Regions from separate parts of the Lentzea sp. NPDC036955 genome, predicted to be linked through region 3. Evidence: riboswitches for the same ligand, from Rfam matches in the RefSeq annotation. Region 3 holds a riboswitch; each other region holds the start of a gene.
The links. A riboswitch is a leader RNA that binds a small molecule or an ion and turns the genes downstream of it on or off. The one in region 3 is predicted to bind glycine.
Positions count from the first base shown of each region.

Region 1: linked by a shared signal. The riboswitch ahead of gcvP (aminomethyl-transferring glycine dehydrogenase) and the one ahead of gcvT (glycine cleavage system aminomethyltransferase GcvT) in region 3 are both predicted to bind glycine.
Region 2: linked by a shared signal. The riboswitch ahead of gcvH (glycine cleavage system protein GcvH) and the one ahead of gcvT (glycine cleavage system aminomethyltransferase GcvT) in region 3 are both predicted to bind glycine.

Region 1 is NZ_JBVJRC010000008.1:87,024-97,031, reverse strand. It holds gene gcvP (aminomethyl-transferring glycine dehydrogenase) at 1-2,326, opposite strand, end outside; glycine riboswitch at 2,477-2,572, opposite strand; gene ACZ7CF_RS27215 (MerR family transcriptional regulator) at 2,671-3,237, opposite strand; gene ACZ7CF_RS27210 (bifunctional nuclease family protein) at 3,544-4,017, opposite strand; gene garA (glycogen accumulation regulator GarA) at 4,442-4,900, opposite strand; gene gcvH (glycine cleavage system protein GcvH) at 5,014-5,397, opposite strand; gene ACZ7CF_RS27195 (CDP-alcohol phosphatidyltransferase family protein) at 5,440-6,021, opposite strand; gene ACZ7CF_RS27190 (hypothetical protein) at 6,143-6,346, opposite strand; gene ACZ7CF_RS27185 (ANTAR domain-containing protein) at 6,600-7,268, shown strand; gene ACZ7CF_RS27180 (STAS domain-containing protein) at 7,416-7,766, shown strand; gene ACZ7CF_RS27175 (ATP-binding protein) at 7,847-8,530, opposite strand; gene ACZ7CF_RS27170 (ATP-binding protein) at 8,677-9,087, shown strand; gene ACZ7CF_RS27165 (SigB/SigF/SigG family RNA polymerase sigma factor) at 9,225-9,956, shown strand.
Region 2 is NZ_JBVJRC010000005.1:464,322-474,329, forward strand. It holds gene ACZ7CF_RS19515 (MFS transporter) at 1-808, shown strand, start outside; gene ACZ7CF_RS19520 (TetR/AcrR family transcriptional regulator C-terminal domain-containing protein) at 818-1,498, shown strand; gene ald (alanine dehydrogenase) at 1,578-2,690, opposite strand; glycine riboswitch at 2,912-3,004, shown strand; gene gcvH (glycine cleavage system protein GcvH) at 3,066-3,446, shown strand; gene ACZ7CF_RS19535 (L-serine ammonia-lyase) at 3,478-4,842, shown strand; gene ACZ7CF_RS19540 (winged helix-turn-helix transcriptional regulator) at 4,849-5,205, opposite strand; gene ACZ7CF_RS19545 (TROVE domain-containing protein) at 5,295-6,878, opposite strand; gene ACZ7CF_RS19550 (TVP38/TMEM64 family protein) at 7,207-7,854, opposite strand; gene ACZ7CF_RS19555 (ABC1 kinase family protein) at 7,999-9,879, opposite strand; gene ACZ7CF_RS19560 (SSI family serine proteinase inhibitor) at 9,968-10,008, opposite strand, start outside.
Region 3 is NZ_JBVJRC010000007.1:109,250-119,257, reverse strand. It holds gene ACZ7CF_RS24290 (3-hydroxyacyl-CoA dehydrogenase NAD-binding domain-containing protein) at 1-350, opposite strand, end outside; gene ACZ7CF_RS24285 (acetyl-CoA C-acetyltransferase) at 400-1,602, opposite strand; gene ACZ7CF_RS24280 (GNAT family N-acetyltransferase) at 1,659-2,093, opposite strand; gene ACZ7CF_RS24275 (acyl-CoA dehydrogenase family protein) at 2,201-3,337, shown strand; gene ACZ7CF_RS24270 (CaiB/BaiF CoA transferase family protein) at 3,334-4,458, shown strand; gene ACZ7CF_RS24265 (hypothetical protein) at 4,795-4,974, shown strand; gene ACZ7CF_RS24260 (helix-turn-helix transcriptional regulator) at 5,139-5,630, shown strand; gene ACZ7CF_RS24255 (hypothetical protein) at 5,787-6,143, shown strand; gene ACZ7CF_RS24250 (DUF3817 domain-containing protein) at 6,158-6,460, shown strand; glycine riboswitch at 6,506-6,596, shown strand; glycine riboswitch at 6,598-6,685, shown strand; gene gcvT (glycine cleavage system aminomethyltransferase GcvT) at 6,785-7,879, shown strand; gene glyA (serine hydroxymethyltransferase) at 7,893-9,158, shown strand; gene ACZ7CF_RS24235 (COG4315 family predicted lipoprotein) at 9,419-9,973, opposite strand.

The sequences.
Region 1 (10,008 bases), on a different contig from region 3:
TCATGCGCACGTACGCCCACGAGATCGGCAGGATCGACGCGGAACCCCACGGGGCCGCGGAGATCGGGCCCACGCCCGTCTCGGGGCCCGCGGTGGGCTGCAGCGGGTGGTTCGGCAGGAACGGGGCGAGGTGGGACTTCACGCCGATCGGGCCGACGCCGGGGCCGCCGCCGCCGTGCGGGATGCAGAACGTCTTGTGCAGGTTCAGGTGCGAGACGTCCGAGCCGAACTTGCCGTAGCGGGCCAGGCCGATCAGCGCGTTGAGGTTCGCGCCGTCGACGTACACCTGGCCGCCCGCGTCGTGGACCAGGCCGCAGACCTCGCGGACGGTGTCCTCGTACACGCCGTGGGTCGACGGGTAGGTGATCATGATCGCGGCCAGGTCGTCGGCGTGCTCGGCGACCGTGGTGCGCAGGTGGCCCATGTCGATGTTGCCCTTGTCGTCGCACTTCACGACGACGACGCGCATGCCGGCCATGACGGCGGACGCGGCGTTCGTGCCGTGCGCGGACGACGGGATCAGGCAGACGTCACGGGCGGAGTTGCCGTTGGCGCGGTGGTAGGCGCGGATCGCCAGCAGGCCGGCGAACTCGCCCTGCGAGCCGGCGTTCGGCTGCAGCGACACGGCGTCGTAGCCGGTGACCTCGGCCAGCCACGCCTCCAGGTCCGACACGATCGTCAGCAGGCCCTTCGCGTCCTCGACCGGCGCGAACGGGTGCAGCGTCGAGAACTCGGGCCAGGTGATGGACTCCATCTCCGCGGTCGCGTTCAGCTTCATCGTGCAGGAGCCGAGCGGGATCATGCTGCGGTCCAGCGCGACGTCCTTGTCGGACAGTGCGCGCAGGTAGCGCAGCAGCGCGGTCTCGGAGCGGTGCGCGTGGAACACCGGGTGGGTCAGGTAGTCCGAGGTGCGGCGCAGGTCCGACGGGATGCCGTCGGCGGTGTCGGTGTCGATCGCGTCCACATCGGACCCGGTCACGCCGAACGCCTCCCACACGGCGACGACGTGCGCACGCGTGGTCTTCTCGTCGCAAGCGACCGCCACGACGTCGGCGTCCACGAGGCGCAGGTTGATGCCGAGCTCGCGGGCCTTCGCGACGACCTCGGCGGCACGGCCCTCGACGCGCACCTGCACGGTGTCGAAGAACTCGCCGTGCACGACGTCGAGACCGGCCTCGCACAGGCCCGTCGCGAGGACGGTGGCCAGGCGGTGCACGCGGGTCGCGATGGCGCGCAGGCCCTCGGGGCCGTGGTAGACCGCGTACATCGACGCGATCACGGCGAGCAGCACCTGCGCGGTGCAGATGTTCGAGGTCGCCTTCTCACGGCGGATGTGCTGCTCGCGGGTCTGCAGCGCCAGGCGGTAGGCCAGCGAGCCGTCGACGTCGACGGAGACGCCGACGAGGCGGCCGGGCAGCTGGCGCTCCAGGCCGGAGCGGACGGCCATGTAGCCGGCGTGCGGGCCGCCGAAGCCGATCGGCACGCCGAAGCGCTGGGTGGTGCCGACGACGACGTCCGCGCCGATCTCACCGGGCGGGCGCAGCAGCGTCAGCGCCAGCAGGTCGGCGACGACGACGGCCTGCGCGCCGGCGGCGTGGATCTCCTCCACCAGCGCGGCCTGGTCGCGGACCACACCGGACGCACCGGGGTAGGACAGCAGCACGCCGAAGAAGTCACCGCCCAGGCCCAGGCCCTCGATGCCCTGCGACAGGTCGGCGACGACGACCTCGATGCCCAGCGGCTCGGCGCGGGTCTCGATCACGGCCAGCGTCTGCGGCAGCGTGTCGGCGTCCACGACGAACTTGTTCGACTTCGCCCTGCCCGCGCGGCGCACCAGGGTCATGGCCTCGGCGGCGGCGGTCGACTCGTCCAGCATGGACGCGTTGGCCATCGGCAGGCCGGTCAGGTCGCCGACCATCGTCTGGAAGTTCAGCAGCGCCTCCAGGCGGCCCTGCGAGATCTCCGGCTGGTACGGCGTGTACGCGGTGTACCAGGCGGGCGACTCCAGGACGTTGCGCAGGATCACGCCCGGCGTCACGGTGTCGTAGTAGCCCAGGCCGATCATCTGGGTCATCGGCCGGTTCTGGGAGGCGAGCGCGCGCAGCTCGGCCAGCGCCTCGGTCTCCGTGGCGGGCGCCGGCAGGTCCAGCACCAGGTCGCGCTCGTGGATGGACGAGGGCACCGCGTGCTGCGCCAGCTCCTCCAGCGATCCGACACCGATCACGTCGAGGATGCGGGCGAGCTCGGCGGGGCGCGGGCCGACGTGCCGGTCCGCGAACGGGGTGCCGTGCTCGAGAGCGGCGAGCGGAATGCGGTCCTGCGTCATCTAACGCCTCCGGGGGGCTGCGGGCACACGTGTCCTGGTGCCCTCCCCGCTCTGTCCGTACCCGGCATCGGGCGCCTGAGAGGTTCACCCGCCACGAGAGCGGGCTTTCACCGTCGGCGGGATCTCGAGAGATCCGCTTTCCAGAGGCGTCTCGCTCACGCGGTCCTGGGTGCCTGAGAGGTTCCCGGGGAGGAACTTGCTCCTTCGGCGCCGGGTGCAGCACCCGGTCTCTCCCGCCTGAGTTCAGCGACTACCCGTGAAGAGTACCCGCAGGCAGGCCCGCCAGTCCCCACCGACGCGACCTACGTCTCAGCGACGGAACCGGCTGAGCCGGCGACAGCGGGTCAGCCGGTGGCGCGCTCCCGGCGGCGGCGGGTCAGCTCGTCCTCGGTCATCGGCGCGATCTCCACGCCGTCCGCACGTTCGGCCGGGAACTCGTGGATGGTCCCGCTGATCTCCCGCATCGCACCGCTCACCGCGATGCCGAACACGCCCTGCCCGCCCTGGAGCAGGTCGACGACCTCCTCGGGGGAGGTGCACTCGTAGACGGTCGTGCCGTCGGAGAAGAGCGTGATCCGCGCCAGGTCCTGCACGCCGCGGCGGCGCAGGTGGTCGACGGCGACCCTGATGTTCTGCAGCGAGACCCCGGTGTCCAGCAGCCGCTTCACGACCTTCAGGACGAGGATGTCCTTGAAGGAGTAGAGCCGCTGGCTGCCGGAGCCGTGCGCCATCCGCACCGTCGGCGCGACCAGGCCGGTCCTGGCCCAGTAGTCGAGCTGCCTGTAGGTGATCCCGGCGATCTGGCACGCCGCGGGTCCCCGGTAGCCGACGAGTTCGTCCGGCAGCGAGGAGTCCGGGAACAGCTCACCCTGCTGCCCGGATTCGGCCCGCAAGGGCGCTTCCTCGACCACGCCTGCCTCCCCTCGCCAACGGCCACGAAAGTCGGGGCCGTCAAGCCGCCTGGTCCACTCGCGCAGACCGGCGACGTCCACTCGAGTTCGACGGTAAGACCGCTCCGAGGGCAGGTCAACGCGACGCGCGGGGAGTGTTGGCCCCCAACCTGAGGCGGGGGTCCGCACCGTCACCCGAACTAGGACGTTCAGGTGACGTTTAGTGATTGTTTAGCGGCCATGATGTGCGGAAAGTAGTCCGATCGAGGGACACCCCACCGATCGGCGCCGGGTCCGAACAAGACGGTCAGCGACAGTCGGGGGAACTCAGGTGTCGGCGCCCCGGAAGTCCTCGGGGGACACGGAGTCGAGGAACTCGCGGAACTTCTCGACCTCGTCCTCCTGCTCGTCCGGGATGATCAGACCGGCCTCCGCCAGCACGGACTCCTCCGCGTGGATCGGCACGCCGACGCGCAGTGCGAGGGCCACCGAGTCGGACGGGCGGGCGGACACGCGCACGTCGCCGTCGAACACGAGCTCGGCGAAGAACGTGCCCTCCTGCAGGTCGGTGATCCGCACCTGTTCGAGGTTGCGGCCCAGCGCCCCGATGACGTCCTTGAGCAGGTCGTGGGTGAGCGGGCGGGCCGGTCGCACGCCCTGCTGCTCCAGCGCGATCGCGGTGGCCTCGACCGAGCCGATCCAGATCGGCAGGTACCGCTCACCCTCGGTTTCGCGCAGCAGGAGGATCGGCTGGTTCTGGGGCAGCTCCACCCGGACGCCCACGACACGCATCTCGCTCATCGGGTCTCGCCTCCCTCTGACTCGTTGGGGAGTACCCGGAACGTCTCCGAGCATCCCCCGGCACACGCGTTCGACGCTACCCGCCAAGCGGGCCGTGTGCTCAATCGTTGCGGGCAGAACGTGATCAAGACGATGGCCGCTCGAACCCGCTCTTCCCCGCACCGGGTACAACGAGCGGAAGAGGCCGGCCGATTCCCGGAAAGCACGGCGAACCGGCAGGAGTTCCGCGCAAAGGCGGTCAGCGCACGAGTGCGTTCGGGCTCGACGCAGGAAAACTCCCGCGGAGCGCGGCGAACTGCTCAATGGCGCAAAACAGTGGAGAAGACGGCAACAGCACTGCACGGTGGAACTCGGGGCGGAGCTGCGTGAGCACCGCCCCGACGCTCGTCATCCCGCAGACCCGGGACCGGCAGGCCCCGGACCGTCAGGCTCCCGCGGAGCCGGGACCGGTCAGGAAGACCAGGCGGAACTTGCCGATCTGGACCTCGTCGCCGTTCGCGAGGACGGCCTGGTCGACCGGCTCGCGGTTGACGTAGGTGCCGTTGAGGCTGCCCACGTCGATCACGACGAACTCGCCGCCCTCCCGGCGGAACTCTGCGTGGCGGCGCGAGACCGTCACGTCGTCGAGGAAGATGTCGCTGTCGGGGTGGCGCCCCGCGCTCGTCGTGTCGCGGTCCAGCAGGAACCGCGAACCGGCGTTCGGGCCGCGCTTCACCACGAGCAGCGCGGAACCGGCGGGAAGGGCGTCGACACCGGCAACGGCCGGCTCCTGTGCGGGCGCCTCGGCGCCGCCTTCCATCTCCTGGAGGAAGTCCGCCCGGAAGACGGAGGTCCGCTCCGGGGACTGCTCCGGCGGAACGCCTGGGCCGTCGTTCGTGCTCACCTGAGCTCTCCTCCTGCTGCTGGGTCCGTCGTTTCCGGTAAAACCTATCGCGTTCGAGTCGCCCCCCGAGGAGCGCCTCCCCTTCCGGCCGAAGATCCGGCGAAAGATCGACGTCACTCCTTCTCCACCAACGCCTTGTACCCGTCGGCGTCCAAGAGCCCCTCGACCGCCTCGGGGTCGTTCAGGCGGAGCTCGACCATCCAGCCCTCGCCGTACGGGTCGGAGTTGATGGACTCCGGCGACTGCACCAGGGCGTCGTTGATCGCGACGACCTCACCGTCGAGCGGCGAGTAGAGGTCCGACACGCTCTTGGTGGACTCGACCTCGCCGAACGTGTCGCCGGCCGAGACGGTGTGGCCGACCTCGGGCAGCTGGACGAAGACCACGTCACCGAGTTGTTCCTGGGCGTAGTCGGTGATGCCGACGCGCACGGTGTTCTCACCTGTTGTGGCGACCCACTCGTGTTCCTCGGTGTAACGAAGCTCCTCGGGAATCAACTGACTGCGCTCCTCGTGCTGAACCTGTATGGGGTGATCTTTTCACGCGGCCTTTCCGGGAGTGACCCGCAGGGCCGAGAAGAACTGGTAGACGTACAAAAGCGCCGACCACAGGTACAGCGCTGCACCCCACGCGGTGAACGCGTAGGCGAACGGGAGTGCGAGCTGCGCCCACGCCGAGTCGCCCTGCGCGAGCAGCAGCAGGGGGAACGCGTACAGCAGGTTGAAGGTCGCGGCCTTGCCCAGGTAGGTGACCTCGAACGGGCCCCAGCCGCGCTGCCGCAGGACCAGCAGGCAGATGCCGACGACGACCTCGCGCCCGACCAGCACGAGTGCGATCCACAGCGGCACGATGTCCCTGACCACGAACGCCAGCAGCGTGCAGAACACGTAGAGGCGGTCGGCGGCCGGGTCGAGCAGCGCGCCCAGCCGGCTCATCTGGTTCAGCCAGCGGGCGAGCTTGCCGTCCAGCCAGTCGGACAGGCCCGCGAAGACGAGGACGAGCAGCGCCCAGCCGTCGGCGCGGGGTCCGAGCAACAGGTACAGGAAGAGCGGAACACCGGCCAGCCGCAACACGCTGAGCAGGTTCGGAATCGTCAGCAGGCGATCAGCCGGGTCACGCACACCCGCACTCTAAACGAGTGGCCGCGCACGGGCTGCCGGATGGCGTCACGGCACGCGGTGCGGGTGGTCGCAGGAGCTGCGCGGCCGGTCGGGGGACGGGGCCCGGTGGGGTGGGGGGAGCTCAGGCCGTCCGGGTGAACGTCCAGCCGCGGCGCTGCATCTCGGCACCGGTGAGCGAGCACGGGCGACCGCGGTCGTCGCGGCCCACCCAGCGGGCGCGGAAACCCTCGAGCACGTACGCGTGACCCCGGCTCCACACCACGCTGCACGGCGCGGTGGGCAGCTGCTCGGCCGGCTGCGGCTCGGTCTCCATGGCGGTTCTCATCTCAGTCCCTCCGTGACATCAGGGATGTCGGCCACCGGGGCTCCGGCGTTATCCCTGTGAACGAATTCTGGCTGACTGTGGTTCAGAACACGTGTCCGTTCCGGGTCCGGAGCGTTAACTGGATCAAATGCCGCGCCGAGCTGTTCGGGGCCGAAGCGCGGCGGATGGCCACGTCGTTGCTCGCGCAACCGTTCGTCGTGCGCCGATGACCACCCATCTCGTCAGTCCGATCGGCGCGGCCTAACGTGTCCGCGTGGACCAGGTGAAATTCGGGCCGGAGCTCCTCTCCCGGTTGCTCGACCACCTCGGCGCGCAGCTCGACGGCTGCCGCGGGGTGGGCCTGTCGGTGTGGCCCGACGGGGCGGTGCTGCGGGCGGTCGGCGTGGCGCAGGAACTGGACCGGGCGCAGGTGGAGGCCGGGGAGGGACCACTCGTCGACGCCTCCCGCGACGAGCGGCAGGTGACCGCCGAGCTCGGCGGTCACCACGTGGTGGCGGTGCCGGGGAGCTGGGGTGACAGCGGACCGATAGTGCTGACGGTTTACCTGGACCACCCGGCTGGCATCGAGGACCTGAAGGTGGTCGAGGAGATCGAGCCGCTGCTCGCGACGGCGGCCGCGGTGGTGCAGTTCTGCGCCGGCGAGGTCCTGCGGGCCGACCAGATGGTGCGGATGGTGCAGCACCGGCGCTACATCGAGCAGGCCAAGGGGCTGCTGGTGGGTGCGCGGGGATGCCGGCCGGGCGAGGCGTTCGAGCTGCTCGTGCGGGCCAGCCAGCACGCGAACGTGAAGCTCCGCGACGTCGCGGCGGCCCTGGTGCTCGTGGTCGGCGGGGACCTGGAGGACACTGGTGAGGACGTCACGGTGCCGCCGCGGACCGCCTATGACACCGCTCGCGAACTTTGGGCGGAGTTGCAGGTTTGAGTCTTCGGCGACCGGGGTACGGAAGCGGCGACCTGTCCTGTCGAGCGACCTCTCCCGTACGGTGATGTCGCAGCGGTTGAGCCAGCAGCCGCGTGGTGGGGACCGCTGCTGTGGCGGCTCCCCGTGGTCCGAGTAGGGAGAAGATCGGTGACTGTGCAGGACCCGCAGACCATTGAGCTGTCGGCCCGGCAGCCGTCCGACGGCGTCACGGTGCTCGCCGTGTCCGGCGAGGTGGACATGGTGTCCGCGCCGACGCTGCGCGACGCCCTCGTGAACGGCCTCACCGACGGTGGCACCTTCGTGGTGGACATGACCGGCGTGACGTTCCTGGGTTCCGCCGGACTCGCCGTGCTCGTCGAGGCGGCGCGGCTGGCCCCCCAGCGCAACGCGACCCTGAAGGTCGTGGCGACCAAGCGCGCGGTGACGCGTCCGCTGGAGGCCACCGGGCTGGGCGAGGTGCTCGCCGTGCACGACTCGGTGGACGCCGCCCTGAGCTGAGACCACCTGACCTGGGACGAACCCGGCCCGGGACGACTACGACGACTGCGCGTGCCGGCCTGAGCCGAGACCCATCGGGCTCAGGGGGCTTGCGGGGCTTCCGGCACCACGGTGAGCCGGTTGCCCGCCGCGGCCAGCGCCGACGCGACCTCGGCCAGTGCGTGCGCGATGCCTTCGCGCCGCGGGCCGAGACCGCTCAGGTCGACGGTCAGCGGCACGGTGCCGCCGCGCGCGGCGGTGACCAGCCTCCGCCGCAACGACGGTCCCGCCTCGGCGGGCGCGTCACCGCGGACCACCGCCACCACGCCCGAGGAGGTCTCGTAGGCATGCACGTGGCAGTCGGGTGCGGTGTCGTACGTCGCGGGCACGGGCGACCGGGTTCTGCGCAGCCGCACGGTGGTGCCGTTCGGCGAGCGGTGGATCTCGACGTCGTCCACGCTCTCCCGCATGAGCAGGAGTCCCCTGCCGCGCGTGGTGAGCGCGGGTGGTGGCACGCGCCACCGGCCGTGGTCGATGACGTCCACCACGGTCGTGCCGTCGCTCTCGATGCGGGCGCGCACCTCGACCGTGCCGTGCTCGGAACCGGGGTAGGCGTGCTCGACGGAGTTGTTGACCGCTTCGCTCACCGCGAGGACGAGGTCGTCGGCCTCGTCGTCGGTGAACCCGCCGCCTCGCAACCAGTCACGCAGCCGGTGCCGAACGGGCCCGACCTCGTGTGCGTCCGCGGGGAAGCGGAGGGCCAGGAAGTCCTCTCGCACCAGCACGACTCTCCTCCCCTTGAGCTCCTGCCTCCAGCAGGTGATTTCCCTGGGCACGGGGTCAGTACACGTGTGAAATGAGATCGGTTCGGGTAAGGCAGTGACATGCCGGCCCAGAGAGCCTTCAGAGCAGAACGGACTACGAGGTGGGTGTGACGCAATTGTCAGGGGTCGAACTGCGGATGGCAGTGGACCCGACGCAGCTCTCCATCGCGCGCGCGGTAGCCGCGGACATCGCGATGCGGCAGGACTTCGACCTCGACGCGATCGAGGACCTCAAGCTCGCGGTCGACGAGACGTGCTCCACGTTGATCACGCTCGCCGCCGACGACGCGGTCCTGAGCTGCCACTTCGCGGTCGACGCCGCGGGTGCGGTCCGGGTGAGCGCGAAGGTGTCGGCCAAGGCGGCAGCGGGCCCGGACGAGGGCAGCTTCGGCTGGCGCGTGCTGACCGCGCTGGTGGACTCGGTGGAGACTTCCGTGAAGGACGACGCCGCCGAGACCGAGGGGTTCGTGGTCCACATCGACCTCGTGAAGTCCTCGGCAGGGGCGGTGGATGAGTGACCGGCTCCGAAGAGGCGACCGCCACGGCCTCGGAGACCGCTGAGAACGCGCAGGGCACGGCGGCCACGACCGAGCCGGCCGAGGTCGCCGAGTCCTCGACCGGGTCGACGAGCGGCAAGGGTGGCGACTACGACCACCTGGCGCCGTTGTTCGCCGAGCTCGCCGCGACGCCCGCCGGCCCGAAGCGCGACACGTTGCGGGACCGGCTCGTCACCGAGCACCTCCCGGTCGCCCAGCACATCGCGCGCCGGTTCGGCCACCGCGGTGAGCCGCACGAGGACCTCGTGCAGGTGGCGACGGTCGGCCTGATCAACGCGGTCGACCGGTTCGACCCCGAGCGCGGCAGCGACTTCCTGTCGTTCGCGGTGCCCACGATCATGGGTGAGGTGCGGAAGTACTTCCGCGACTCGTCGTGGTCGGTGCGGATGCCGCGGCGGCTCAAGGAGCTGCACCTCGCGATCAACGCGGGCACCTCGCGGCTGTCGCAGTCGCTGGGTCGCGCGCCGACGCCGTCCGAGCTGGCCGAGCACCTGGGCCTGAGCCGCGAAGAGGTCCACGAGGGGCTGGCGGCCGGCAACGCCTACCAGAGCGCGTCCCTGGACGACATGCTGATGTCGGACGACTCGTCGATCTCCCTCGGGAACACGATCGGCGAGGAGGACCCGGAGATCGCGATGATCGAGCAGCGGGAGGCGTTGCACCCGCTGCTGCAGAAGCTGCCCGAGCGCGAGCGCAAGATCGTGATCATGCGGTTCTTCGGCAACATGACCCAGACGCAGATCGCGCAGAAGGTCGGCATCTCGCAGATGCACGTGTCGCGGCTGCTGGCGAAGACGCTGCGGCAGCTGCGCGACGTCCTGGAGGAATGACCGGTTACAGCTGTTGTTCCCACGGCCCCGCGTCCTCGTTCCGAAACGAGGG
Region 2 (10,008 bases), on a different contig from region 3:
CGGCATGGTCTCGCTCGTGTACGCGGTGATCTCGGTGCCGGAGAACGGGTTCGGCTCGCCGCAGTTCGGCGTGCCGCTCGCACTGGGGCTGGTCGCGATGGCCGTGTTCGCGTGGTGGGAGCGGCGCACCACCGACCCGATGCTCGACCTCGGGTTCTTCGCCGACCGCCGGTTCACCGGTGCCGTGGCGTCGGGCGTGCTGGCGGCGTTCGGCATGGCCGGCTCGCTCTTCCTGCTGACGCAACACCTCCAGGGCGTGCTCGGCTACAGCCCGCTGGAGGCGGGCCTGCGCGTCGCGCCGATGGCGATCGCGTTGCTCGTCACCAGCAACACCCTCGGTCAGCTCGTGCTGAAACTGGGTGCCGCCAAGGCGATGCTGCTCGGCATGACGGTCGTCGCGGGCGGCGTGGTGCTGCTCTCGATCGGCACCACCTACCCGCCGACGCTGGCCGGGCTGGTGCTGATCGGCGTCGGTGTCGGTGTGGCCCAACCGGTTGCCGTCAACGCACTGATGGGCGCGATCCCGCCGGAACGCGCCGGCATCGCCTCCGGCCTGTCGTCCACGCTGACCGAGCTGGGCTCGTCGTTCGGCATCGCGATCCTCGGCGCGCTGCTGTCCGCGCGGTTCGTCGCCGCGCTGCCCGACGGAGTGCCGGGACGGTCGCTGTCGGAGGCGCTGCACAGCGGCGCGGACCTGACCGTGGTGCGCGAGGCGTTCTCGTCGGGCATGAGCGTCAGCCTGGTGGCCGGCGCCGTGTCCGTGTTCCTGGGAGGTGTTGTGGCGAGCGTGCTGCTGCGGCGTGCCTAGTATCGAGCCGTGGACAGCGTGTGGTTCGGCAAACCCAGGCCGGCGAGCGGCCAGCACCTCGGCCTGAGCCGGGAGGCCATCGTCCGCAAGGCGATGGAGGTGCTGGACGAGCACGGCCTGGCGAAGCTGTCCATGCGCAAGCTCGCCGCCGAGCTGGGCGCGGCCCCGATGTCGCTGTACTGGCACGTGCCCACCAAGGACGCGCTCATCGAGCTGTGCCTCGACGAGATCTACGGCGAGTTCCCGCGCCCGGCCCCCGGCGCCGCGTGGGAACCTGCGCTGCGCGAGATGATGCACGCGTTCCGCCGCCTCGCGCTCGCACACCCGTGGTGGGTGCGCGGCATCGGCGAGTTCACCACCATCGGTCCCAACGCCGTCGCCATGGCCGACGCGATGCTCGAACCCATGCGGGCGGCCGGCCTGACGATGGTCCAGGCGTCGCAGGCGATGTCGGCGGTGTCGAGCTTCGTCGTCGGGTACACGACGGCGGAGGCGAACTTCCGCAGCCGCGGCGGCCACGACGAACCGCCACCGGACCTCGGCCGGATCGCGGACCTGTACCGGGAGAAGCACCCCCGCTACGTCGAGATGCTGGACCAGCAGGAGCTGTGGTCGCTGGAGGGGCAGTTCGAGTTCGGGCTGGACTGCGTGATCGACGGGGTCAAGGCGCGGGTGGCCGCGCTGCGGTGACCGCGAGGAGGCGCGCCCGTGAAAGGCGAAACCCCCGCAGCGTGCTCCGCGTGCGGGGGCTCCTCCATCCGACTGGCTCTCAGACCACGGACTCCAGCGGCGTGTGCACCAGGCCGGTCGCCTCGGCCACCGGGCCGTTGGTCAGCTGACCGGCGTGCGCGTTGAGGCCCAGGGCGAGCGAACGGTCGTCCTTCAGCGCCTTCTCCCAGCCCTTGCCGGCCAGCGCGACCGCGTAGGGCAGCGTCACGTTGGTGAGCGCGTAGGTGGAGGTGCGGGGGACGGCGCCGGGCATGTTGGCGACGCAGTAGAACACCGAGTTGTGGACCTCGTAGGTCGGCTCGGCGTGCGTGGTGGCGCGCGAGTCCTCGAAGCAGCCGCCCTGGTCGATGGCGATGTCGACGAGCACCGAACCCGGCTTCATCTCCGCGACCAGCGCGTTCGAGACGAGCTTCGGGGCCGCGGCACCCGGCACCAGGACGGCGCCGATGACCAGGTCGGCCTCGCGGACGGCCTGCTCGATCGCGAACGAGTTGGACGCGAGCGTGCGCAGGCGGCCCTGGAACTGGGCGTCGATCTGGCGCAGGCGGTCGACGTTGGTGTCGAGGATCTGCACGTCGGCGCCCATGCCGACGGCGATGGTGGCGGCGTTGACACCGGCCACACCGCCGCCGATCACGACAACGCGGGCAGGGGCGACACCGGGGACGCCGCCGGGCAGCACGCCGCGGCCACCGGAGGGCTTCATCAGGCTGAACGCGCCCACCTGCGGGGCGAGGCGGCCCGCGACCTCGGACATCGGGGCGAGCAGCGGCAGCGAGCGGTTCGGCAGCTGCACCGTCTCGTAGGCGATGGCCGTGGTGCCGGAGGCCAGCAGGGCCTCGGTCAGCGGCTTGTCGGCGGCGAGGTGCAGGTAGGTGAAGAGGGTCTGGCCGGAGCGCAGGCGGGGGTACTCCTCCGCGATCGGCTCCTTGACCTTGAGGACCAGGTCGCCCTCGGCCCAGACGTCGTCGGCGGTCGGGAGGACCTTCGCACCCGCGGCGAGGTACTCCTCGTCGGTGATCGCGGAGCCCAGACCGGCGCCCTGCTCGACGTACACGTCGTGGCCCCGGCTGGTCAGCTCGTGGGCCCCGGCCGGCGTGAGGGCGACGCGGTACTCGTGGTTCTTGATCTCGCGAGGAACGGCGATCCGCACGATGACTCCTCCGTTTCGGCTGGCTGCTATCTCACAATGTGGGGCAGCCGGGAGGTCATGTCACTGTGCGGGTTGCACTGTTCGGGACCAGGCCGGTTGTGCTGCTGGGACAAAGCGACCTGCGCCACGCCTGTACCGGTCCCGCGTTGACACCCGGTGGCGGGCCCACATAGCGTTCCCACCGGAACTGAATAACGGCCGCGGTGCCCCTGACGGGCACCAGAACCCGGGTGGGAGAGACCTCGACGAGCTGGTCGGGGCGCCGAAGGGGCAAGCTCCCGCACACTCTCAGGCAGCAAGACCACTCGGGGTAGGCAACTCTGCACGGCGGAGGGGGCGCACGTTTCCTGCCCGTCATCTGCCAGAGGAGTCGCCGTGGAGTTCCCCGAGAACCTGCTCTACACCGCCGAACACGAGTGGGTCGACTGGACGCCGGGCACCCAGGACCCGTTGACCTGCGGGATCACCGAGTACGCCGCGGACGCGCTGGGTGACATCGTCTTCGTCCAGCTCCCCGAGGTCGGGGCCGAGGTCGTCTCCAACCAGGTCTGCGGCGAGCTGGAGTCCACCAAGTCCGTCAGCGACCTGTTCTCCCCGGTCACCGGCGAGGTCCTCGAGGTCAACACCGCCGTCGTCGACGACCCGGCGATCATCAACACCGACCCGTACGGCGCCGGCTGGCTGTTCAAGGTGCGCGTGGACTCCGCGGAGGACCTGCTCACCGCGGCCAAGTACGCCGAGCTCACCTCGGACTGACCCGCTCGCACCCACCACGAAGGACTGATCAGTGGCGATCAGCGTTTTCGACCTGTTCTCCGTCGGCATCGGGCCGTCCAGCTCGCACACCGTCGGCCCGATGCGCGCCGCCGCCATGTTCGTCGAGAAGCTCGGCGCCCGCGCGTCCGAAGTGGACCGCGTGCACGTCGAGCTGTTCGGCTCGCTCGGCGCCACCGGGCACGGCCACGGCAGCCCCAAGGCCGTGTTCCTCGGCCTGGAGGGCAACCTCCCGGAGGAGGTGGACCCCGCGGCCGCCGCCCACCGCGTCGAGGAGATCGTCGCGAGTGGACGGCTGCGGCTCGGCGGCACGCACGAGATCGGCTTCGCGCACGACCGCGACCTCGTCATGCACCGCCGCAAGTCGCTCCCGTTGCACCCCAACGGCATGAGCTTCGAGGCGTTCCGCGGTGACGAGCCGGTCGAGCACGCCGTCTACTACTCGATCGGCGGCGGCTTCGTCGTCGACGAGAACGCGTCCGGCAGCGACCGCATCAAACCCGACTCGACCCCGCTGCCGCACCCGTTCCTGACCGGCGACGAGCTGCTCGCGCGCTGCCGAGAGACCGGCCTGTCGATCAGCGAGATCATGATGGCCAACGAGCTGTCGTGGCGCTCGGAGGAGGAGGTGCGGGCCGGGCTCCTGCACATCTGGCACGTGATGCAGGAGTGCGTCGAACGCGGCTGCACCGAGCAGGGCATCCTGCCCGGCGGTCTCAAGGTCCGCCGCCGCGCCGCCGAGATGCGCAAACGGCTGGAGGGCGAGCACTTCGTCACCGACCCGCTGCGCGTCATGGACTGGGTCACGCTCTTCGCGCTGGCCGTCAACGAGGAGAACGCGGCCGGCGGCCGGGTCGTCACCGCACCGACGAACGGCGCGGCCGGCATCGTGCCCGCGGTCCTGCACTACTACACCAGGTTCGTGCCCGGTGCGAACGACGACGGCGTGGTGAGGTTCCTGCTCACCGCAGGCGCCATCGGCGTGCTGTTCAAGGAGAACGCCTCGATCTCCGGCGCCGAGGTCGGCTGCCAGGGCGAGGTCGGCTCCGCGTGCTCGATGGCCGCCGGTGGTCTCGCCGAGGTCCTCGGCGGCACCCCGGAGCAGGTCGAGAACGCCGCCGAGATCGCCATGGAGCACAACCTCGGCCTCACGTGCGACCCGATCGGCGGCCTGGTGCAGATCCCGTGCATCGAACGCAACGCCGTCGCGTCCGTCAAGGCGATCACCGCGGTGCGCATGGCGTTGCGCGGCGACGGCTCGCACTTCGTGTCGCTGGACAAGGTCATCAAGACCATGCGGGACACCGGCAAGGACATGTCGGTGAAGTACAAGGAGACGGCGCGCGGCGGTCTCGCCGTCAACGTCATCGAGTGCTGAGGCCGGTCAGGGCCTGGCGTCGTACCGGCGCTGGGCCTCGATCACGTCCGGCATCCGCGACTCCAGCAGCACGATCAACGCCATCAGCTTCTCCGCCGTCTCGCGCCCGAGCGGCGTGAGGCTGTAGTCGACCCGCGGCGGGTTCGTCGGCTGCGCGTCGCGGTGCACGAGCCCGTCGCGCTCCAGCGCGTGCAACGTCTGGGACAGCATCTTCTCGCTGACGCCGTCGACCCGGCGGCGCAGCTCGTTGAACCGCAGCGACCCGTCGACCAGCGCGCTCAGCGTCAGGCTGCCCCACCGGCCGGTGACGTGCTCCAGCGTGGGACGTGACGGGCACGCCTTCGCGAACACGGTGAACTCCATGTCCGCGAGGGTACCCCATTGCACTTACGAAAAGTTAGTGCTCGCTCGGACGGCAGGCCCGCACACAGCGCGTGTGCGGGCCTGCCTGCTCAGAACGGCCAGTCGGCGTCGCGCCCCGCCTCGATCAGCGGAACCGCGCGGAACGTCGCGTCCGTCAGGCCGCCGAACTCGTGCCGGTTCCCCGTGCCCGACGCGAACGCCCCCTGCCGGTACCCGCCCAGGTTGAACCCGTAGACCGGCACGTGCCGCGGCACGACGTCGTCGACCCCGGCACCGCCCGGCCCGGCGACCGTCTGCATGTCCGAGATGATGAACACCCGGTCGTGCCCTCGGTACGAGCTCTTCAGCGCACCGATGACGTCGGTGCCGTGCCCGACCTCACCGACCCTGCCCAGGAACCGGTCGACCTCGCTGATGACCGACGCCCCTCGCCGCAGCTCGTGGCGGAACACGCCGGTCGCGAACCCGTGGACGTCGACCTGCTCGCCCTTGGCCCCGAGCGCCACGCCGAACACGGCCGCGGCCTTGGCCGGCGTGACCTTCGAACGCGCCGAGTAGCCCGTGCAGGTCATCGACCCCGAGGTGTCGATCAGCACGAGCGACCGGCCCGGCAGCGCCGGCAGGTTGCCCAGCGACGCCTGCAGCGCCCGGTCGAGCGCGTGGCCCCAGCGCAGGCTCGGCGCCGCCTCGTACGCCGAGAGGAAGCGGAACGGGAACTGCCGCGACCGCGCCACCTGGCCGGGGTCGGCCAGCCGGGCCGCGACCTGCGCCGCGACCTCGTCCGACACGCCCGCCTCGTCAAAATTCCTGAGGTTGCGGATCGCGGCCATGAAACCCATCGACGGTGCCAGTGCCTCCCACACCTGCGCCGTCATCGGACCCTGCAACCACCCGGCCACCGACTCCCACGTCATCCCGGCCCGCCGCAGCACGTCCGCCGCGTCCGGTCGCCCGAACAACGCCCGGCGCTGCTCGACCGGCCACGCCATCAGCTCCCGCCGTGCCGCGACGGTCCGCAGCGACTCGGGAACGGTGACGTCCGGGTCGCGGCGGCGGTCGAGCACGTACTGGAACAGGTCGCCCTGCCAGGCCGCGCTCGGCGACGGGTGCACGAGGTTCAGCACGTCGGCCACGCGGAAGCCGCGCGCCTCGCTGTCCCACTTGAGCACCGACCGCTCGTCGTAGAGCCGCCGCACCGCGTCCGCGATGCCGCGCTTGACGGGCTTCGGCACGGCCCGGCCGTGGACCGCGGTCCAGTAGGCCAGCAGCTCGCCCGGCTCGTCCGCGCGCTGCAGCACCGACGCCACGACCGCGCGGTTCGTCACGCCCGCGTCGGCACCGGCCTCGAGCCGCGCCTTCACGAACTCGGCGGCGCCGACCAGTGCCGCGGTCCGCATGTTCGCCTCGCCGCGCAGCCACGCCAGCATCCGCGCCGTCCACTCGGGATCCTGCAACGCCGCCGTGCGCACCAACTGCGCGTAGCGCTCGTCGCGGGTGCCGCCGCTCTCGTAGAACGTCTGCTCGCCGCCCATGTTCGACACGGCCAGCAGGAACAGCTCGCCCAGCGCGGTGCGCTCGTAGCCGGCGCCGCCCTCGTGGGTGCGGCCGGACCGCTTCGACCCGATGGGGCTCTTCCCGAACGGACGCGCCTTCAGGACGTTGAACTTCGACATGGCTCTTCCCCCTCGGGAGGCGAGACGGGGGAGCGCACAGCGGACAGGAATCCGGCTGACGGGATTCAAACCCGCGACCGCCCCATTTGCGGTGAAAGGTTTCGCACCGGGTGCACGTACAGACAACCACGCCACGCCACCGAATTGTTCTCAGGAACTCGGTGGCGTGGCAGAAGGGTGGCCCGAGGTCAAGGCGCAGAAGGTGACTGCCCACCGGGGTGGGCGAAGAGCCGGACTGGCCGGCCTTCAGGAGTCGAACCTGAGATACCGAAGTAACCCTCTGCTGCGCACCGGGCCTGACTACAGGAAACCACACCGCGCAAGCGGTTTACGGTGTTTTCACGAGACGCCGCAGGAGGTAGAACAACCCGGCGGTGGCCAGGAAACCGAATGCGCTGATCATGACGATCTGCTCGACGGTGTCCGCCCGTGACCCGGCAAAGACGTAGGCCGCGCAGATCGGGACGGTTCCCAGCAGGGTGGACGTCATGAAGGTTCCGAACGACACCCGCGACACCCCGGCCGACACGGACACCGTCTCCGCCATCATCGGGATTCCGCGTGCGACCCCGAAGAACCAGGGCCCGAACTGCCGTCCCCACCGCCGCATCTCCCGCAGCTCCTCGATGGTCACGACGCGCCGCACCAGCCACGGGCGTGCGAAGCGGCCCAGTGCGTAGCCCGCCGCGGAGGAGCCCAGGGAGCCCACGACCGCGAGCACCAGGCCGAACGGCAGGCCCAACGCGGTTCCGGCGAGGACGATGAGCGGAGTGGACGGCACGGGCAGGAGGACGTCGACGACGAGCAGGGCGAAGATCACGGCCGCGGCCCACACGGGGTCGATGCCGCGCACCCAGGTGACGACCCCCTCGAAGTCGATCAGGTTCAGCGCCTCGAACACGATCCAGCTCAGCAGCACGAAGCCGAGCACGACGAACGGTATCCACTTCCACCGCACGCCCGTCTCACAACTCATCGGGTGATGGTCGCCCACCGCGGTGCGCCGGACAATCCGCCAGTGGCGCGGGTTCAGCGACTGGAACCCGAACGTGTGTCGTCTCGACGCACCGGGTGCCGCTCCGGTGCTCAGCGCTCACGCCGTGGCTGGTGCACAAAGGACCTAGGCGCGGCGCGGGCGGAACACGGCCACGACGACGCGCAGGCCCAGCAGCACCGAGATGATCAGCAGGTTGTAGCCGAGCACCTGGTGCAGGCCCAGGTCCGGCACGACCTGCGGGCCGCCGTCGGCGCCGAGCAGCAGCACGGCCATCACGCCCGCGGTCGCGCCGAGGACGGTCAGCATCACCTGGTGCAGCAGGCCGGTCACGTAGGCGCGGTCGCGTTCGTCGGCGAACAGGCGCATCGACATGCTCAGGCGGCCCTGTTCCACGGCGCCGGTGATGCGGTCGACGCGCCGCGGCAGCCTGCGCAGCACGGGCAGGACGGCCTGCAGCTCCTCGGTGAGGGTGCGCTGGACCGACTCGGGGGTGAGGCGTTCGGAGATCTGCTCGGCGGCGAACGCGCGTGACTCCACGACGATGTCGAAACCTGGGGAGAGCACGCCGAGGGTGCCCTCCAGGGTCGCCAGGGCGCGGAACACGGCCGCGACCTCCGGCGGGATGCTCAGGCCGAAGCGGGACACGATCAGGAACAGGTCGCCGAACATCTCCACGTCCGGGCGCATGCCGGCGCCGAGGTGGCGGGCCATGAACTGGCCGAGCGAGCGTTCCAGGCGCTGTTCGTCGATGTCCTCGGGGCGGGAGGTCAGCTCCAGCACCGCGTCGGTGAGGCCGGCCGGGTCACCGCGGTCAATGGCGAGCAGCAGCCGTTGCAACGCCGAGCGCAGCGCCGAGTCGATGCGGCCGACCGAGCCGAAGTCGAGCAGGCCCAGGCGGCCGTCGGCGAGCAGCAGGACGTTGCCGGGGTGCGGGTCCGCGTGGAAGACGCCGTCGAGCACGACCTGGCGCAGCACGAACCGCAGCAACGTGCGCGCGAGGCCCTCGTCCGCCGCGGCACGGCGGACCGGCACGCCGTCGAGGCGGTCCATCACCAGCACGCGCTCGGTCGACAGGTGCACGTGCGGCAGGCCGACGGAGGCGTCCGCGACGGCGGAGACGGCCGCGATGTTGCGCGCCTCCACCCGGAAGTCCAGCTCCTCGCGCAACGCCGCCGCGAACCCGTTCGCGAGGTCCCGCACGCCCAGCGCCGCACCCCACCGCGTGCGCTGCAACGTCTCGGCCAGCCGGCCCACGATGTCCAGGTCGCCCTCGGCGACCGCCCGCACGTCCGGGCGCTGCACCTTCACCACGACCTCGGCACCGGTCCTCAGCACCGCCCGGTGCACCTGCGCGATGGACGCCGCCGCCAGCGGTTCGGGATCGACCGAGGTGAACGCGTCCACGCCCACCTCGGCGTCGAGCACCGCGCGCACCGACTCCCAGGACGCGGCGGACACCTCGTCCTGCAGCAGGCTGAGCTCGGCGACGAAGTCGGCGGGCAGCAGGTCGGAGCGGGTCGACAGCACCTGGCCGAGCTTCACGAACGTCACCCCGGCGTCCTGCAGCGCGAGCCGCAGCGACCGGGCGAGGCCGGTGGCGGTGCGTTCCCGGCCGCGCAGGTAGGGGCCGAGGCCGTGGCGGAACGCGATGGCGGTGATGCGCGAGTACCGGCGGGTGCGGGCGATCCGGCGGCGGAGCAGGCCCCACCACTCGGTGACCGGCGGGATCGAGCCGGTCGGCACCAGCACCTCGGCGAGCGCCAGCAGCCCGATCACGACGAGCAGCGACAGTCCGAGCTGGACGCTCACCAGCGCGGGCGAGGGCTCCGCGGTGGTGGTGCCGAAGAGGCCGGAGGCGATCGACATGGCCAGCAGGCACATGAGCGCGGTGCGGACCAGGCCGACGCGCAGGCCGAGGATGCGGCGCGCGGCCAGCGCCATTCCCAGCACCAGCAGCAGGAAGGTGGCCGGGAAGCCGACCGCGTAGACCAGGAAGTCCCCCATGGCCGCAGCCTAGGCGGAGCGAGCTGAACGCCACCGGTGCTCCAGCACGACGGCGGTGCGCTGGAACACCGGTGGCGCGGTCAGGGGGTCAGAAGTCGAAGACCTTGCCGGTGTGGGCGCGCACGGCGC
Region 3 (10,008 bases):
AACCCGACGCGGATGCCGTTGTCGTTCAGCAAGATCCGGCGGTGCGCGGCCAGCGCGATCTCGAACCCGCCGCCGAGCGCGGTGCCGTTGATCGCGGCCACGACCGGTTTGCCGAGCTTCTCCAGCCTGCGCAGCTGCGCCTTGACCTCCTCGACGCCCTCCAGCGCCTGGGAGGCGTTCTCCGGGGTGATCGCGATGAGCACGTTCAGGTCGCCGCCGGCGAAGAAGGTCTTCTTGGCGGACGTGATGACCACACCGGTGATGTCGTCACCTTCGAACTTCGCGACGGCATCGCCCATCAGCTCGCGGTACTCGTCGTTCATCACGTTGGCGGAGCCGGACATGTCCATCGTCAGGGTGACGATGCCGTCGGAGTCCTTGTCGTAGTGGAAAGGCACCTCAGATCCTCTCGATGATCGTCGCGATGCCCATGCCGCCGCCCACGCACAGCGTGGCCAGGCCGCGGCGCAGGTCCCGGCGCTCCAGCTCGTCCAGCAGCGTGCCGAGGATCATGCAGCCGGTCGCGCCCAGCGGGTGGCCCAGCGCGATGGCGCCGCCGTTGACGTTGACCCTGTCCTCCGGGACGTCCATGTCCCGCAGGAACTTCAGCACGACCGACGAGAACGCCTCGTTGACCTCGAACAGGTCGATGTCCTCGACCGAGAGCCCCGCCCTGTCCAGCGCCTTGCGCGCCGAGGGGGCCGGACCGGTCAGCATGATCGTCGGCTCGGTGCCCACGACCGCGACGGACACGATCTTCGCGCGCGGGGTGAGGCCCAGCGCCCGGCCGGCCGCCGCGGAGCCGATCAGCATGGCCGCGGCGCCGTCGACGATCTGCGACGAGTTGCCCGGCGTGTGCACGTGGCTGATGCGCTCGACGGTGGGGTAGCGGTCGATCGCGACGGTGTCGTAGCCGAGGTCGCCGTGGAACTGGAAGCTGGGCTTCAGCCTGCCGAGGGACTCCACGGTGGACTCGGGGCGGATCGTCTCGTCCTCCTTGAGCACCACCGTGCCGTTCTGGTCGACGACCGGGACGACGGACCGCTCGAAGAAGCCGTTCTTCTGCGCCTCGAACGCCTTCGCGTGCGACCGGGCGGCCCACGCGTCGACGTCGGTGCGGGAGAAGCCCTCCAGGGTCGCGATCAGGTCGGCCGACACGCCCTGCGGCACGAACGACAGGTCGAAGTTCGTGGCCGGGTCGATCGCCCACGCGCCACCGTCGGAGCCCATCGGCACGCGCGACATCGACTCGACGCCACCGGCCACCACCAGGTCCTCGAACCCGGACGCGACCTTGGCCGCCGCGAGGTTCACCGACTCCAGGCCGGAGGCGCAGAACCGGTTGAGCTGCACACCGGCGGGACGCTGGTCCCACCCGGCGGCCAGCACCGCCGCGCGGGCGATGTCACCGCCCTGCTCGCCGATCGGGGACACCACGCCGAACACGACGTCGTCCACCGAGGAGGTGTCCAGGGAGTTGCGCTCGGACAGCGCGCGCAGGACACCGGCGGCCAGCTCGACGGGCCGCACGCTGTGCAACGACCCGCGCTTGCCCTTGCCGCGCGGCGTGCGCACCGCGTCGAAGATCAAGGCTTCGCTCATGGCACCCACGCTAAGCCCGGCTCCTGACGCTGGCCATGACCGTGGAGGGTGACCGATTAGCTCAGGAGGAGCTCCATGTGCTCGGGTTCGTCGCAGTCGATGAACCCGAGCCTCCCGTAAAGCCTGCGTGCGGGCAGGTTGTCCTCGTACACGCGCAGCCGCACGACCTTCCAGCCCTCGTCCGCAGCCCACGCCAGCACGCCGTCCACCAGCGCCTCCCCGACGCCGCGGCCGCGGTGGGAGCCCCTGACCCACATCGAGCAGAGGTGCAGGCCGGTGGGCTTCGGCGTGGCACCGACCAGCCCGACCGGCTCCGGGGCGAACGCGATGAGCCTCAGCCCCCGCTCGACGGCCTCCCGCCAGTCGTCCTCGGTGAACGCCTGCTCGTGAGCCAGCGCCGACCCGAAGCCGCCGGGGTCGGTGGCCAGCGCCTCCAGCCGCACGTCACGCCACACCCGCCAGTCGTCCTGGCTGACCCGGTGAATCCGCACACCGGGCAGTCTGACCGACCGAGGTGGTTTTTTCGCTCAGTTTTTCGGGTGACGGGCAGGCGCGGCGGTCATGGCGTCGGCCACCCGCCGGTGGTTTCGTTGACCGCATGGCAGAGCGTCGATCGCGGTGGATGGACAGCGACCTGGACCAGTTGCGCCAGCTCGCGCGCACGTTCATGGAGAAGGAGGTCGTGCCGCACCAGGAGCGCTTCGCCGAGCAGAAGCAGGTCGACCGCGACCTGTGGACCAAGGCGGGCGAGCTCGGGTTGCTGTGCCTGAGCATCCCCGAGGAGTACGGCGGCGGTGGCGGCACGTTCGCACACGAGGCCGTTCTGCTCGAAGAACAGGCACGTGCCGGCGACAGCTCGTGGGGCAACAGCGTCCACAGCGGCATCGTGGCCCACTACCTCAACTCCTACGGCACCGAAGAGCAGAAGCACCGCTGGCTGCCCAAGCTCGCGTCCGGCGAGTACGTCGGCGCGATCGCGATGTCGGAACCCGGCGCGGGCTCGGACCTGCAGTCCATCCGCACGAAGGCGATCCGCGACGGCGACGAGTACGTCATCAACGGCTCCAAGACCTTCATCACCAACGGCGTGCACGCCGACCTCGTGGTCGTCGTCGCGAAGACCGACCCCGGCCAGGGCGCGCAGGGCATCTCGCTGCTCGTGGTCGAGCACGACATCCGGCGCGGCCGCGTGCTCGACAAGGTCGGCATGAAGGGCCAGGACACCGCCGAGCTGTTCTTCGACGACGTCCGGGTGCCCGCGGAGAACCTGCTGGGCGGCCAGGAGGGCATGGGCTTCGTCCAGCTCATGCAGCAGCTGCCGCAGGAACGCCTCATCATCGGCGTCGCCTCGATCGCGGGCATCGAGGCCGCCGTCGACGTGACGCTGAAGTACGTGAAGGAGCGCACGGCGTTCGGCAAGGAGCTGATCAAGTTCCAGAACACCCGCTTCAAGCTCGCCGAGTGCGCCACCGAGGCGGCCGTGACCAGGGCGTTCATCGACGAGTGCGTCGAGAAGCACCTCAGGGGCGAGCTCGACGTGCCGACCGCCGCGATGGCGAAGTACTGGGCGAGCGACCGGCTGAGCCGCGTCGTCGACGAGTGCCTGCAGCTCTTCGGCGGCTACGGCTACATGAACGAGTACCCGATCTCCCGCGCCTGGACCGACGCCCGCGTGCAGCGGATCTACGGCGGCACGAACGAGATCATGAAGGAAATCATCGCGAGGTCGCTGTGAGCGGGCCGCTCGCGGGGCTGAAGGTCGTCGAGCTCGCGGGCCTCGCGCCCGCGCCGTTCGGCTGCATGGTGCTCGCCGACCTCGGCGCGGACGTGGTCCAGGTGCACAAACCGGGCGCCCACCCGGCGGTCCCCGGTGACTTCCTCGGCCGCAACCGGCGCTCGATCGCGGTCGACACCCGCACGCCCGAGGGCGCCGAGCTGGTGCTGACCCTGGTCGAACGCTCGGACGTGCTGGTCGAGGGCTTCCGGCCGGGCGTCACCGAACGGCTCGGCATCGGGCCCGCGCAGTGCCTGGCCCGCAACCCGCGCCTCATCTACGGGCGCATGACCGGGTGGGGCCAGGACGGGCCGCTGGCCGACCGGGCCGGGCACGACATCAACTACATCGCCGTCGCGGGCGCGCTGGAACCGCTCGGCCGGGCCGGCGGGCCGCCGTCGTTCCCCATCAACCTCCTGGGTGACTTCGGCGGGGGAGGGCTGCTGCTGGCCCTCGGCGTGCTCGCCGCGCTGTACGAGAGGGAGCGGTCCGGGCGCGGCCAGGTCGTGGACGCGGCCATGGTCGACGGTGCCGCGCTGCTCACCACGTTCCTGCACGGCATGCGCAACGCGGGCATGTGGTCCGGTGGCCGCGGCGAGAACATGCTCGACGGCGGGGTGCCGTTCTACGACGTCTACGAGGCCGCGGACGGCAGGTACGTGGCCATCGGCGCGCTGGAGGAGAAGTTCTACGCCGACCTGGTGCGCGTGCTGGGGCTGGCGGACGCACCGTCGCGCAACGACCCGGCCCGGTGGCCTGAGCTGCGCGAACACATCGCGGCGGCGGTCAGGACCCGCACCAGGGACGAGTGGGCCGACCTCGCGCGGGACACGGACGCCTGCCTGGCGCCGGTGCTGACCCCGGCCGAGGCGGCGGAGCACCCGTTCACCGCGGAGCGCGCCACCTTCGTGGACGTCGCCGGTGTGCGGCACCCGGCGCCGGCGCCCCGGTTCGACCGGACCCCGGCGGCGGTTCCGACCCCTCCGGTGCCGGTCGGGGCGAACACCGCGGAAGTGCTCGCGAACATGGGTGTGGCGGAAGACCGAATTGCGGAACTGCGGCGGGCTGGAGCAATTGCGTGAACGGTCGGAGGCGCATTAATGACGACACCACGCCGTGACGGAGCGTGATGCCGGGCATTCGGCATCCGGGTGAGGCCCGGTGCACCTGTGTCTTGTCCAAGCTGTGGGATTCGAGGGTCCTCGCGCTCACCTCGTGCCCAGGACATCGGCGCTGGAAACCGGCGGCTTTAGCCGCCATTCGGGTGACAACAGGCCCGGTGCAGACGTGCGGTGGCGGTGGATCCGCCGCCCCGCCTGGCGTGGTGGTTGTTCATCGCACGGGTGAATGAGGGAGCATGTCGGGTGACACGGGCGGTTCGCCGCCCACCTGTGAGCGACATGGACGGAGAGGGACCTGTGAACCTCAAGAAGGTGCTGGTGCTGGCGGGCGTCGCGCTGGTGCTGTTCCTCCTGATCACCCAGCCGGAAGAGTCCGCGTCGGGGGTCCAGACGGCCCTCGGCTGGCTGCGCGAGGGTGCGGAGTCGATCATCACCTTCGTCAGGAGCCTCTTCGGGACGGCCACCCCCGTCGCCTAGTGACCCTCGGTGATCCTCGGCCCTCCGCGTTGAGCCGGACGGGTGGAATGAGGCCAATCACGCACTGGTAACGGGTGTTCTGGCGATTCAGGGTCTGGCGATTGTCAGACCTACCGAATACCTTCCGCTGCAATGGCCGATCCCCGACCGACGAGGAGGCATGGATGGTCGAGGACTCCGGGGTCCACGAGCTGTTGCAGCAGTGGGCGGCTGAACGGTCTGACGACGCAGAGATGCAGGAGGTGAACCGGATCAAGAACGCGTGGCTCGCGGAGGCTCCCCCCTCGGCGCCCGGCATCCCCGTGCAGCGGGGAGGCAGGAGTGGGCCGCGTGGCTTGGTCAAGGTCGACTCGGCGGATCCGGCCTACGTGGCCGCGATGCGCAAGCGGGCGCCGGAGGCACCCGAGGCACTGCTCGCCGCCGCGGCGAGCTACTGGCAGCTGGTGGGCGACGTCGCCGAGGCCGAGCAGTGGTGGGACGCGGGCATCAGCCCGCTGGACCAGCGCGCGCTCGACTACCGCGCCGCCGGCCTCACGCCTGCCGACCTCGGAAGGCGCCTGGGACCGATGACGGTTCTCCAGCACCTCCGCCGCGGTTCGGCCGCGGCCTGGTGCGTTGCTCGTCTGCAGAGGCAGCGCCGGGACGGCGTGGCGTAGGAGAAGCGGGCTGTCGAGGCATCGGCAGCCCCGAAGTTCACTCGCAAACGGGCACGCGCGCTCCCGTGGCGCGCTACCCCTCACGGGTGGCCTCCTGACAGGAGGCCTCACCCCAGTAGTGTGGAGGTCGTGCGCGGCCTCCTTACTCCCCAGCGTGTGCTGATCGCGCTCGCCTGTCTGGCGGCGCTGGTCCTCTGCTGCGGGCTCGCGTGGTGGCAGTGGCAGCGCTTCGAGTCCGCGAGCGGCACGTTCCAAAACCTCGGGTACGTGCTCCAGTGGCCGCTCTTCGGCCTCTTCCCCCTCTTCATGGTGTGGCGGTTCCGCCGTCTCGCGCGCCAGCGCCGTGACGAGGCTCTCTCCGCACCGGAGCCGGTTGCACCCCCCGTCGCACCGGTGACTACCGTTGACGCCGTCAAACCCGCGCCTGTCGAGCACTTCGACGACGAAGAAGACGCGGAGCTCGCGGCCTACAACCGCATGCTCGCGGACCTCAACGCGCGGGACGGTCGTTGAGCGAAGGCGGGCAGATGAAGGGTGCGTTGACCCGGTTCCGGGTCATGGCTTACGTGGTCGGTGTCTTCCTGCTGCTGCTGGTCGTGGCGATGGTGCTGAAGTACGCCGCCGGCATGGACCAGGCGATGAAGGTCGTCGGCCCGATCCACGGGTTCCTCTACGCCATCTACCTGGTGCTTTCGGTCGACCTGGCGCTGAAGCTGCGCTGGTCCATCAAGGGCACCGCGCTCGTGCTGGTCGCGGGGACGATCCCGTTCCTGTCGTTCTGGGCGGAGCGCAAGGTGGTGGAGAAGACTGCTCAGGGCGTGCCGCTGTGACGTTCGGCCTGCTAGCGTCTGGGGCAACCAACTGAACACGGCCGTCGATGTCGCGCGGGAGAGCTCCCTTCAGCGGGAGCGCCGAAGGAGCAACTCCTCCCCGGAATCTCTCAGGCACAGATACCGCACGACGAAGGCAACTCTGGAAAGCAGGCTCATCAGGAGCCTCGCCCACGGTGCAAGTCGCTCCGGCGACGAAGCTCTCAGGCTCATGACAGAGGGGGAGGCTCGCTCTGGTGAGGAGTCTCCGGTGGACCGTGTCATTCTTCTGTTGCCTCAGCCGGCCTGGCCCGGCTCTTCGGCGCACCCTGGAGGAGCGTTCTGATGTCCCGCCTCACGCCACTGAACGCTGAGCACGAGTCGCTCGGCGCGATGTTCACCGACTTCGCGGGCTGGAAGATGCCGCTGCGCTACTCCAGCGAGCTGGCCGAGCACCACGCCGTGCGCACCACCGCTGGCCTGTTCGACCTCACGCACATGGGTGAGATCGTGCTGACCGGGCCGCAGGCCGGTGCCGCGCTCGACTACGCGCTGGTCGGCCACATCTCCGCGCTCGCGGTCGGCAAGGCCCGCTACACGATGATCACCCAGGCCGACGGCGGCGTGGTCGACGACCTGATCGTCTACCGGCTGGGCGACGAGGAGTTCATGGTCGTCGCCAACGCCTCGAACGCCGCCGTGGTCGCCGAGGCGCTCGTCGAGCGGGCCGCCGGGTTCGACACCGCCGTCACGGACAGGTCCACGGACTACGCGTTGATCGCGATCCAGGGCCCGAAGTCGGTGGAGGTCCTCGCCGGACTGACCGACACCGACCTGTCGACGGTGAAGTACTACGCCTCCTACCCCTCGAAGGTGGCCGGGGTGGACGCGCTGCTCGCGCGCACCGGCTACACCGGCGAGGAGGGCTTCGAGCTGTTCGTCGCGCCCGACGACGCCGCCGCAGTGTGGACGGCGCTGCTGGAGGCCGGGCAGCCGCACGAGCTCAAGCCGTGCGGTCTCGGCTGCCGCGACACGTTGCGCCTGGAAGCCGGAATGCCGTTGTACGGCAACGAGCTGACCACCTCGCTCACCCCGTACCACGCGGGTCTCGGCCGGGTCGTGAAGCTCGACAAGCCGGGCGACTTCGTCGGCCGCGAGGCGCTGACCGAGGTGTCCGAGTCCGATGTGGACTCCGTGCTGGTCGGTCTGAAGACCCCCGAGCGCCGCGCGCCCCGCCACGGTTACGCCGTGCTGAACGGCGACGAGGTCGTCGGCGAGGTGACCTCGGGCGCGCTGTCGCCGACCCTGGGCTACTCGGTGGCGATGGCCTACGTGAACCGGGCGAGCTCCGCGCCCGGCACCCCTCTGCTGGTGGACGTCCGCGGCAAGAAGCAGCCGGTCGAGGTCGTCGCACTTCCGTTCTACAAGCGCGCCAAGTAGGGAGATCCTCCAGATGTCCGACCAGTTCAACGCCTCCCTCGCGGAGTACGACCCCGAGGTCGCGCAGGCCGTTGCGGCCGAGCTGGCGCGCCAGCAGGGCACCCTCGAGATGATCGCCTCGGAGAACTTCACGCCGGTCTCGGTGCTGCAGGCCCAGGGTTCGGTGCTGACCAACAAGTACGCGGAGGGCTACCCCGGCCGCCGCTACTACGGTGGCTGCGAGCACGTCGACGTCGTCGAGCGCCTCGCCATCGAGCGCATCAAGTCGCTCTTCGGCGCCGGTTTCGCCAACGTCCAGCCGCACTCCGGCGCCCAGGCCAACGCCGCCGCGATGTTCGCGCTGCTGCAGCCCGGCGACACGATCCTCGGCCTGGACCTCGCGCACGGCGGTCACCTGACCCACGGCATGCGCATCAACTTCTCCGGCAAGCTCTACAACGTCGTGCCGTACCACGTCTCCGACGGTGACGGCCGCGTCGACATGGCCGAGGTCGAGCGCCTCGCCACCGAGCACCGCCCGAAGCTGATCGTCGCCGGCTGGTCCGCCTACCCGCGCCAGCTGGACTTCGCCGAGTTCCGCCGCATCGCGGACTCGGTCGAGGCCTACCTGATGGTCGACATGGCGCACTTCGCGGGCCTCGTGGCCGCGGGCCTGCACCCCTCGCCCGTCCCGCACGCCCACGTCACGACCACGACGACGCACAAGACCCTCGGCGGTCCGCGCGGCGGCGTGATCCTGTCGAACGACGCCGACATCGCCAAGAAGATCAACTCGGCGGTGTTCCCCGGCCAGCAGGGCGGTCCGCTGGAGCACGTGATCGCCGCCAAGGCCGTGGCGTTCAAGCACGCCGCGTCGGAGGAGTTCGCCGACCGCCAGCGCCGCACCCTCGACGGCGCCCGCATCCTCGCCGACCGCCTCTCGCAGCCCGACGTCGCGCAGGCCGGCGTGAAGGTGCTGACCGGCGGCACGGACGTGCACCTGGTCCTGGTCGACCTGGTCAACTCCGAGCTGGACGGCAAGCAGGCCGAGGACGTGCTGCACCGGATCGGCATCACGGTCAACCGCAACGCGGTCCCCAACGACCCGCGCCCGCCGATGGTCACCTCGGGTCTGCGCATCGGCACCCCGGCACTGGCCACCCGCGGCTTCGGCGAGGGGGACTTCACCGAGGTCGCCGACGTGATCGCCGAGGCCCTCAAGCCGGGCGCCACGATCGACGAGCTGCGCGCCCGCGTCGAGGTGCTGGCCGCGAAGCACCCGCTGTACTCCACGCTCTGACCCTGCTCTGACCCTGTGGCAACGAAGGGGCGGCACCGGACCTCCGGCGCCGCCCCTTCTCCGCCTGTTCGAACGTCACGCGGGGGCCCCGCGTTTCCCTGTGGGGAACGCGGGGCCCCCGCGTGACGTGAAAGACCACTCGATCGGGTGAGAGCGGAACGACGGGAACCCCGGCCCCTTCCCCAGGGCCGGGGTTTCGCGTGTCAGGGTGTCGTGTGTGTCAGGTGGACCGTCCTAACGGGATGGTCGTTGCAAGGGGACTAGGCCGCGGGCACCGTCACGCCGGGGGGAAGGCATTCGACGTTGCGCTTGCCGTCGGGCTGGATCACGAACCAGGTGTTGCCGACGCCCTGGCCCTTCCAGGCGCCCGGCTTCGGGTCCTGCGAGTAGGCGTAGAGCGCCCAGCCGTCGATCGCGACCTGCTTCTTGCCGTCAGCGCGGGTGATCAGCGAGACGAGCTTCGAGTCGATGCCCTCGACCTGCGGGATCGTGTCCGACAGCAGCGGCGGCCACGTGATGGCGCACTGGCCGTTGCAGTTCGACTTGCCTTCCGGCTTCGGGGTGTCCTTGTCGAAGCGGTACATCGTGCGGCCGTCGCCGTCCTGGACGACCAGGCCCATCTTGTCGACCGGCTTGCCGACCAGCTTCAGCGAGCTGACCGGTGCGGCTGCGGGGGGCTGCTGCGCGGCCGGGGTCTCCGGTGCCTGCTGCTGAACCGGGGTCTCGGGCGCCTGAGCGGGTTCCTGGAGCACCGGGGGCTGACCCACGTCGCCGTAGTCACCGAGGACGCCCAGGTCGGTTTCGGTCTGTGCCACCGGCTTCGAGTTCGTGCCACTTCCCGTGGCGCTCC